Regions from separate parts of the Rummeliibacillus sp. TYF-LIM-RU47 genome, predicted to be linked through region 1. Evidence: riboswitches for the same ligand, from Rfam matches in the RefSeq annotation. Region 1 holds a riboswitch; the other holds the start of a gene.
What was found. A riboswitch is a leader RNA that binds a small molecule or an ion and turns the genes downstream of it on or off. The one in region 1 is predicted to bind S-adenosylmethionine.

Region 1 (3,591 bases):
TAGCAGGTACTTTCTCTTCAATTGCGGTTTCTAAAAGCTCTTCATATGCATTTTGATGTTTTGAAATAGCGAAGTTGACGCCAAAAGGACGATCTGTTAATGTACGCACTTTTCGGATTTCATCTCGAAGTTTTTCCTTAGATCCCAAAGTAGCGGCTGTAATCTGTCCGAGACCGCCAGCATTTGAAACCGCAGCGCATAAATCGGCGTAAGCCAAATAAGCAAGGCCACCTTGGACAATGGGATACTTAATACCAAGAATCTCGGTTACTCGTGTTTTCAATTTGGACACCCCCATGTATTGTATGTATCTTTCTATTAGTATAAGGGAATGCAAAGAATTTTCATATTATTGGAACTAAAATAGAATGAAATGCGGGTCTACATTTGATAAAGTAATATAAAGAATTAATTTCCATATATGAATGTTTTAAAAATAAATTAGCGAAAGGATTTATCAGATGTATTACCCATCTAAAAAAGATTTATGGCAATACCCTTTATATTGGGGTACAATCATTGCTTGTTTCGCACCTCTTGTTGCAGGAAGGGATTATGTAGTCCTTGTTTTTACTGTACCGTTAGCAATTTTGCTCATATGGGGTTGGTTTTGTACAGGATATAAAGTTAATCAAAGCTACCTGATTATTCGAAATGGCCCCTTCAAAAAGAAAGTTCCTATCAAAGAGATTAAAACAATTTCTAAAACCAAAAATCTGCTTGCTGCCCCTGCCCTTTCAATAGATCGATTGGAGATCATTTATGACGCAGACAATAAAATGGCACTTGCATCTCCAAAGGAGCAGCTGCAATTTTTAGCTACTCTAAAAAGTATTAACCCTAAAATTGAATTAGACTCCAAGCTAAATCAGTAAAGCCATCTATGAATCAAAATAAGGAACAGCTTTACTAGCTGTTCCCAATACCTTAGCCCCAAATCTCTTTTGATATATCAACAATAAACTTTAATTTTGCCCATTGTTCTTCTTCCGTTAGAATATTACCATGATGGGTTGAAGCGAACCCACACTGCGGGCTAATACATAGCTGCTCGAGTGGTACAAATTGTGTTGCCTCTTCTACACGAGCTTTGATGTTTTCCTTGTCTTCCAACTCGCCAAATTTTGAAGTAAATACTCCAAGCACTACTTGCGGCCCTCCCTTTGGAATATAGGTTAGTGGTGTGAAGTCGCCAGAACGATTGTCATCATATTCTAAGAAAAATCCGTCCACTTTTTCATTTGCGAACAAAGTTGGAGCAATTTTAGCATAACTTCCTTCAAATGCCCATTTTGAACGATAATTCCCCCGGCATAAGTGTGTCGTTACTATTAAATCTTCCGGTTTGCCTTCTAACACTCCATTTGCTACCCGAAGCGCAAGGTTAATCAATTCTTCACGTGAATATCCACTGTCGTTAAATGGAATATTCTCAGCATTCAGTCCCGCAATATAGACATCATCCAGTTGCAAATAACGACAACCTGCTTCATAGAAGGCTTGGATTGCATCCCGGTAAGTTTGGATTATATCGCTCGCATATTCCTCGATATCTGGATAAATGTCAAGGTTTCTAATGCCAGCATTGAATAATTGGTTTGGGCTCGGTATCGTTTGTTTTGGAATTGCCCGATCTCCTACAATTTCTTTGAACTCTAGAAAATCTTGAATATGCGGATGATTTGAGTTAAAAGAAATCTTTCCGTTATTACGAACATCATATTTTTCTGTTTCTTCTCCTTTAAATTGGAAGCCGTATTCTGGGACATATCCTTCAACACCATTTAAATGTTCAAGAAAATCTGTATGCCAAAATCTACGTCGAAACTCTCCATCAGTTACTGCTTGTAAACCGACATCAATCTGTTTGTCCACCGCTTTTTTGATCTCTTCCGTCTCAATCTGATGTAATTGTTCTGCGGATATGTTACCTTCTTGATAGTCCTTACGTGCTTGGTGAATGCTTTCTGGTCTTAATAAACTACCTACATGATCAGCTCTAAATGGTGCTTTTACTAACGTCTTTGTCATCAAAATCTCTCCCTTAGTTTCATTTAGTTAATTGACTCCAACTCTTCTATCCTCTAAATAGAAAAAACCCTCTTCTTAATGAATAAGAAGAGGGTTGGAATACCATACGAAAAAAAACGCTCCTCTTATCTGCTAGCTTTACGCTACTGGAATTGGCACAGTACTATAATAGTCCGCTGCCGAGGCTTCAAAGGGCCAGTCCCTCCACCTCTCTGGATAAGAAAATCAACATATTAAGTTTGTATAAGTATATAATAACGCAATAAATAGAATTGTCAATGTTTTTTAAAAATTTTTAATTTAGCATTTTAATCTATCTATATATTCTACTCATCTAGCACCTCAACCAAATAAATACCTTTTGAAAAACGTCCACTTTTTTCAGCTTTAGCTAAACGTGATTCTTCCAATTCTTTCAATGAAATATTATAAACTTCTAATGCTGTATGTATAAGTTCCAAAAGGTCTGCCAATTCTTCCTTCATCTCTTCCCTATTTTTTGCTTCGTTTACTTCATAGGCTTCCTCTATGAATTTTTGCTTCATTTTCTGTAGTAACTCTTGTTCACTTAATTGTTCAACTATACATTTTTCCCCTTTTCCTTCGATGATTTGCGGGATAAAATCTCGGACTAATTTATTGTAAATTGGCAATTTGTACTCACCTACCTCTGAGTATTTTAGTATAAATAGAGTTTTTAGTACTGTTTCTTTTTTCTCTATTTTACACTATTTTATAAGAAAAACTAGAATTTAGAATTAATACATTTTATCCTTTATAGGAAACCATCAGCTGATCACCACTATTACCGATTACACACAAAAATTGCCGAATTCTGTTTAAAAAATGGTTTAACTTTTTGAATTGAGGCTATATGTAAAGTAAGAAAGGATGATGAAAATGAAAAAAAATGACAAAGCCGAAAATTTAAAAGAAGGACCATTGGATACACCAGATGAAGTAAAGTCTGATAAAGAAAGTATCTATGACAAAGACCCTGAAATGCAAACGGTTGATCCCATCCCAATGGAGGAGTTAAATCAACAAGTTGAAGATGAAAAACACAACCATCATACAAAGGATACCTCTTCAAGTGAAGAGCGCTATCCTGGCTAGGCTAGTGCTTCTCTATTACTCACATACATCCGTGCAAGACATGTATAAGAGACTTTCATGAGAGTGAAGGTCTCTTTTCTCAAGGGGCGGAATACGAACAAATACATACGGCAACTAGAAGAATCCATACCCTTTCACTGCTTATTTATAAGCATTTCACAAAAATTTTGCAGTTGAATACCTTAGAATGATGATTCTATTGTGAAAGATTGGTTACCATTTGGTTCAGCAAATTAAAAAGAAAACGGAGGGGTTTCCTATTAACAGAAAGAATTGGTGGCTGCTAAGCCTATTGGCTATTCTTACCCTTGCCTTAGCGGCATGTGGAAGCAGCAAAAAAACAAACAAATCTGGAAGCGAAGCGAGTGATATTGCGTTTAAAGTTAATTCTGGAGAATATGTAACAATTACCAAGTATGATGAAACCGATGAAAAGACATATCT
Region 2 (3,591 bases), on a different contig from region 1:
CGGCAGGACATAATTCAAAGCCTTCAGAAGTGTCCACCCGAACAGCATAAAAATACTTTCCACCAATAAATTCACTACGTGTAATAAAAGACTCAGGAGACTCGATATATTCCTGCAGCAATGTAATTCCATCGACTGGTTCCTCAAAGCTATCCCCATCAATATAGTTTTGCAGGGCATCTACAGACGTAAAAAGCTGTACCCCAAGCCCTTTTCCAGCTCGGTTATGCTTTGTTATAAATTTCTTTGTGCCAAATTCCTTCGCTGCTTTCAGAATTTCTTCTCTTCCTACTGCAGCAATTGTTTTCGGTGTTTTGATGCCGTACTTCTCTAGTTCTAAGTACTGTAAGACCTTACTTACCTCTAGCTGAAGGGCACGGCTTCCATTGATCACTACTCTGCCATGGTGCTCCAACCAAGAGAGAACAGCACTTGTTAACTCTGGAGCAAATCGGTTGCCTCGTGTATGAGATGAAGCACTCATGCGATTGTAAAAAATCCCTTCAGGTGGAGTAGATGTAAGATCAACTGTCCCTTTTACAAGATTCCAATCTTCATAAGGAAGTTCTAACTCTTCTAATCTTTTAAATAGATGCTCTGTCCATTCACTATTCTCATGAATTACGTATATTTTAGACATGATATTCCTGCCCCCTGCTTTTGTTTTCTAGGATTGTGGACCTTAATTCTTCCACTTTCGGCATAACCTGTTTCGAAAAGCGCTCCAGTTCCTCTAGCTGTGGAGAACATTGTAATAGTAGCAAGTTAACTCCTGCTCCCTCAAAGGCTATGATTTGATTCGCAATGTGCTCAGGTGTGCCAACTAAATTTGGTCGGATTCCGCGATTAGATACTGAATAATCCTGTAACTGAATTTGATGTTCAAGCTCTGACTTAGATGTAAAGTCTTTAAAGCCTGCATATCCACTTAGATTGTTCACCGTTGTAATTCGCTTTAATTCTTCTTGCGCTTCTTCTTCCGTATCACGGCAAATCACATAGGCTGCCATTCCAAGAGTTTTAAAGGGCTCACGACCAGCTTCTTCTCTACGCGTTTTCATATCAGAAATCTTAGCCTTCGCTTCCTCCACTGTATGACCATGAATGACATAGGCATCACATAGCGATGAAATGATTTGTTTACCTTTTTCACTTTCCCCGCCAGCATATAAAATTGGATGAGGACATTGCACTGGTTTAGGCGAAAGCTTTGCTTGCTCTATTTGATAAAACTTCCCCTGATAAGAAAATGTATCTTCCGTCCATAAGCCTTTCAATATTTCAATAAACTCGGCCGTTCTATCATAGCGCTCGTCATGTTCGGTAAAAACGCCGCCATATTGCTTCGCCTCTTCTGCCCACCAGCCCGAAACTACATTTAATGTGAAACGTCCCTTGCTAATATGATCAATAGTTGCCGCCATTTTTGCAGTTACAGCAGGATTATGAAATACGGGGCGAACGGCTGCCATGATTTCAATTTTTTCTGTTACTGCTGCCAAAGCTGCCGCCGTAGACCATGCCTCTAACGAATCTTGGTCAGTGCCTTTAATATCATTTAAATATAGTTCTGCGATTAATGTTGTATCATATCCCCATTTTTCTGCTGATTGAATTACTGTTTTCGCATACTCATACGTGGGCGGCATATTTTCTTCCTCTACATTTCTCAACCAACCACCAAAAATAGGCAACCAAAATCCGTACTTCATTTCTCCACTCCTTTTCCCAAAGCTAATTATACAAATAAAAAAGTCTCCTCCCGAGATAGGGAAAGAGACTTTTAACAAAACAAGTTTGTCTTCTCCTATCTTCCAAGCTATATGCCTGATGGAATTAGCACAGTATTCTACTACATTAGTAGAACCTGTTGCTGAGGTTTCAAAGGGCCATGTCCCTCCACCTCTCTGGATAGATCGAATTATTTGATTTTTGAAATTTCAACTTAAAATGAATATTACCCATAATATGAACCATTGTCAATAGAATATGCCATTAATTCTTACTAAGTTAATAAGAAAAGGAGGTTTATTAAATTTCTTAGCCTTTGAACGATGTTAATCCCTATAGTAAGTGGGTAGTATTAGGATATACTACCATGGGCTACTGAAAAATCGTCAGTACAGGATCCTGTATTTTTATCAGAATCACATGCTATTAGAAAAGAGGAATTACATTGAAACTTTCAGGAAATACAATCCTTATCACAGGCGGAAGTTCTGGAATTGGCTTAGCTTTTGCAGAACGATTTTTAAAAGCAGGAAACAAAGTCATCGTTACAGGACGGAGAGAAAATGTTCTTCAGCAGGCAAAAGAAAAGTACCCAGAGCTGATCATTCATCAAAGCGATGTAAGCATGGAATCTGAGCGCATTTCCCTATTCGAATGGGTAACAGAAAACTATCCCGAAGTGAATGTGTTAGTGAACAACGCAGGAATGCAACAACGCTTTAACATATTAAAAGCAGATGCAAAGAACGATTGGGCTTATTTCAATCAAGAAATCACCACCAACATTGAAGCGCCATTCCATATGACCATGCTTTTTGTACCCTATTTCGCTAAAAAAGAAGAAGCTACTTTTATCAACATTACATCTGGGTTAGCTTTTACCCCGATGGTCATCGCGCCAATCTATTCAGCTACGAAGGCAGCATTCCACTCCTTTACGATGAGCTTGCGTCACCAGCTTGCCGAAACAGGTATAGAAGTGATTGAAGTTGCCCCCCCAGCAGTCAACACAGATCTAGGCGGTGCCGGACTGCATACAAATGGTGAGCCATTAGATGAATTCGCAGATGGCATTTTCAAGGGCTTACGAGAAGGCAAACAAGAAATCGGGTACGGCTCTTCCGTTGAACGACTCCGCATGCCACGAGATAAGTCAGATGAGCATGTAGCCAATATGTACAATGCCATGAAACATACAATTGAATAACATGCTTGAATAAAAAAACTCGCCACAATCGGCGAGTTTTTTTCTGTACCATTGGTAAACCAATCCTTCAAATTATTTTAAGAATCACGGACATGAGTACAGATCGAAAACCGTTTACTTCATAGAATACTAATGTGTGAGATACACAATAACAAAAGAGCGGTAAACAGCACGACAAACAAGATGCTCTAGCGAAAACAAAAATAGTTACTACTGGAGAAGCATTATCTAATCACATTCAATACGTAGTAAATGATTTTGTAAGAATTAAAGCAGTATCTAATAAAATACGTGGTCGTGATAACGCTCTTGCACAAAACATTTAAAAAAATGTATAAACAATGTCAACCCATTCATTCAAATACCATCTCATCCCATTCAGATTATCATCTTATGTAAAATAAATTCGCATCTCACACATTAAATTGAGGAATGTACAACAAATTGTTGTACATTCTTCTTTATATTGTAAACAAAAATATTTTTTATTTTATGTCCCCTTTTCCCTACTTTCTTCTATTTACTTTATAAAAGCAGAAAGAAGGAAAAAACATGGCACGTTTTGAATATTTAGCACCTTATACATCTTTTACAACTGTACAAGAAATGGACGAGCAAGTAGAACAACACATCCGCAAGCATTACTACAATTT

Region 2: another riboswitch for S-adenosylmethionine. It lies ahead of F0527_RS13310 (LLM class flavin-dependent oxidoreductase); the one in region 1 lies ahead of F0527_RS08540 (5-methyltetrahydropteroyltriglutamate--homocysteine S-methyltransferase).

The regions. Positions count from the first base shown of each region.
Region 1 covers NZ_VVIR01000001.1:1,694,603-1,698,193, forward strand. The annotation lists gene F0527_RS08530 (NAD(P)H-dependent flavin oxidoreductase) at 1-283, opposite strand, end outside; gene F0527_RS08535 (PH domain-containing protein) at 462-875, shown strand; gene F0527_RS08540 (5-methyltetrahydropteroyltriglutamate--homocysteine S-methyltransferase) at 928-2,031, opposite strand; SAM riboswitch class I at 2,154-2,254, opposite strand; gene F0527_RS08545 (nucleoside triphosphate pyrophosphohydrolase) at 2,358-2,684, opposite strand; gene F0527_RS08550 (hypothetical protein) at 2,932-3,147, shown strand; gene F0527_RS08555 (DUF4352 domain-containing protein) at 3,440-3,591, shown strand, end outside.
Region 2 covers NZ_VVIR01000003.1:145,859-149,449, forward strand. The annotation lists gene F0527_RS13305 (ATP-grasp domain-containing protein) at 1-640, opposite strand, end outside; gene F0527_RS13310 (LLM class flavin-dependent oxidoreductase) at 633-1,712, opposite strand; SAM riboswitch class I at 1,805-1,918, opposite strand; gene F0527_RS13315 (SDR family oxidoreductase) at 2,177-2,938, shown strand; gene F0527_RS13320 (helix-turn-helix domain-containing protein) at 3,491-3,591, shown strand, end outside.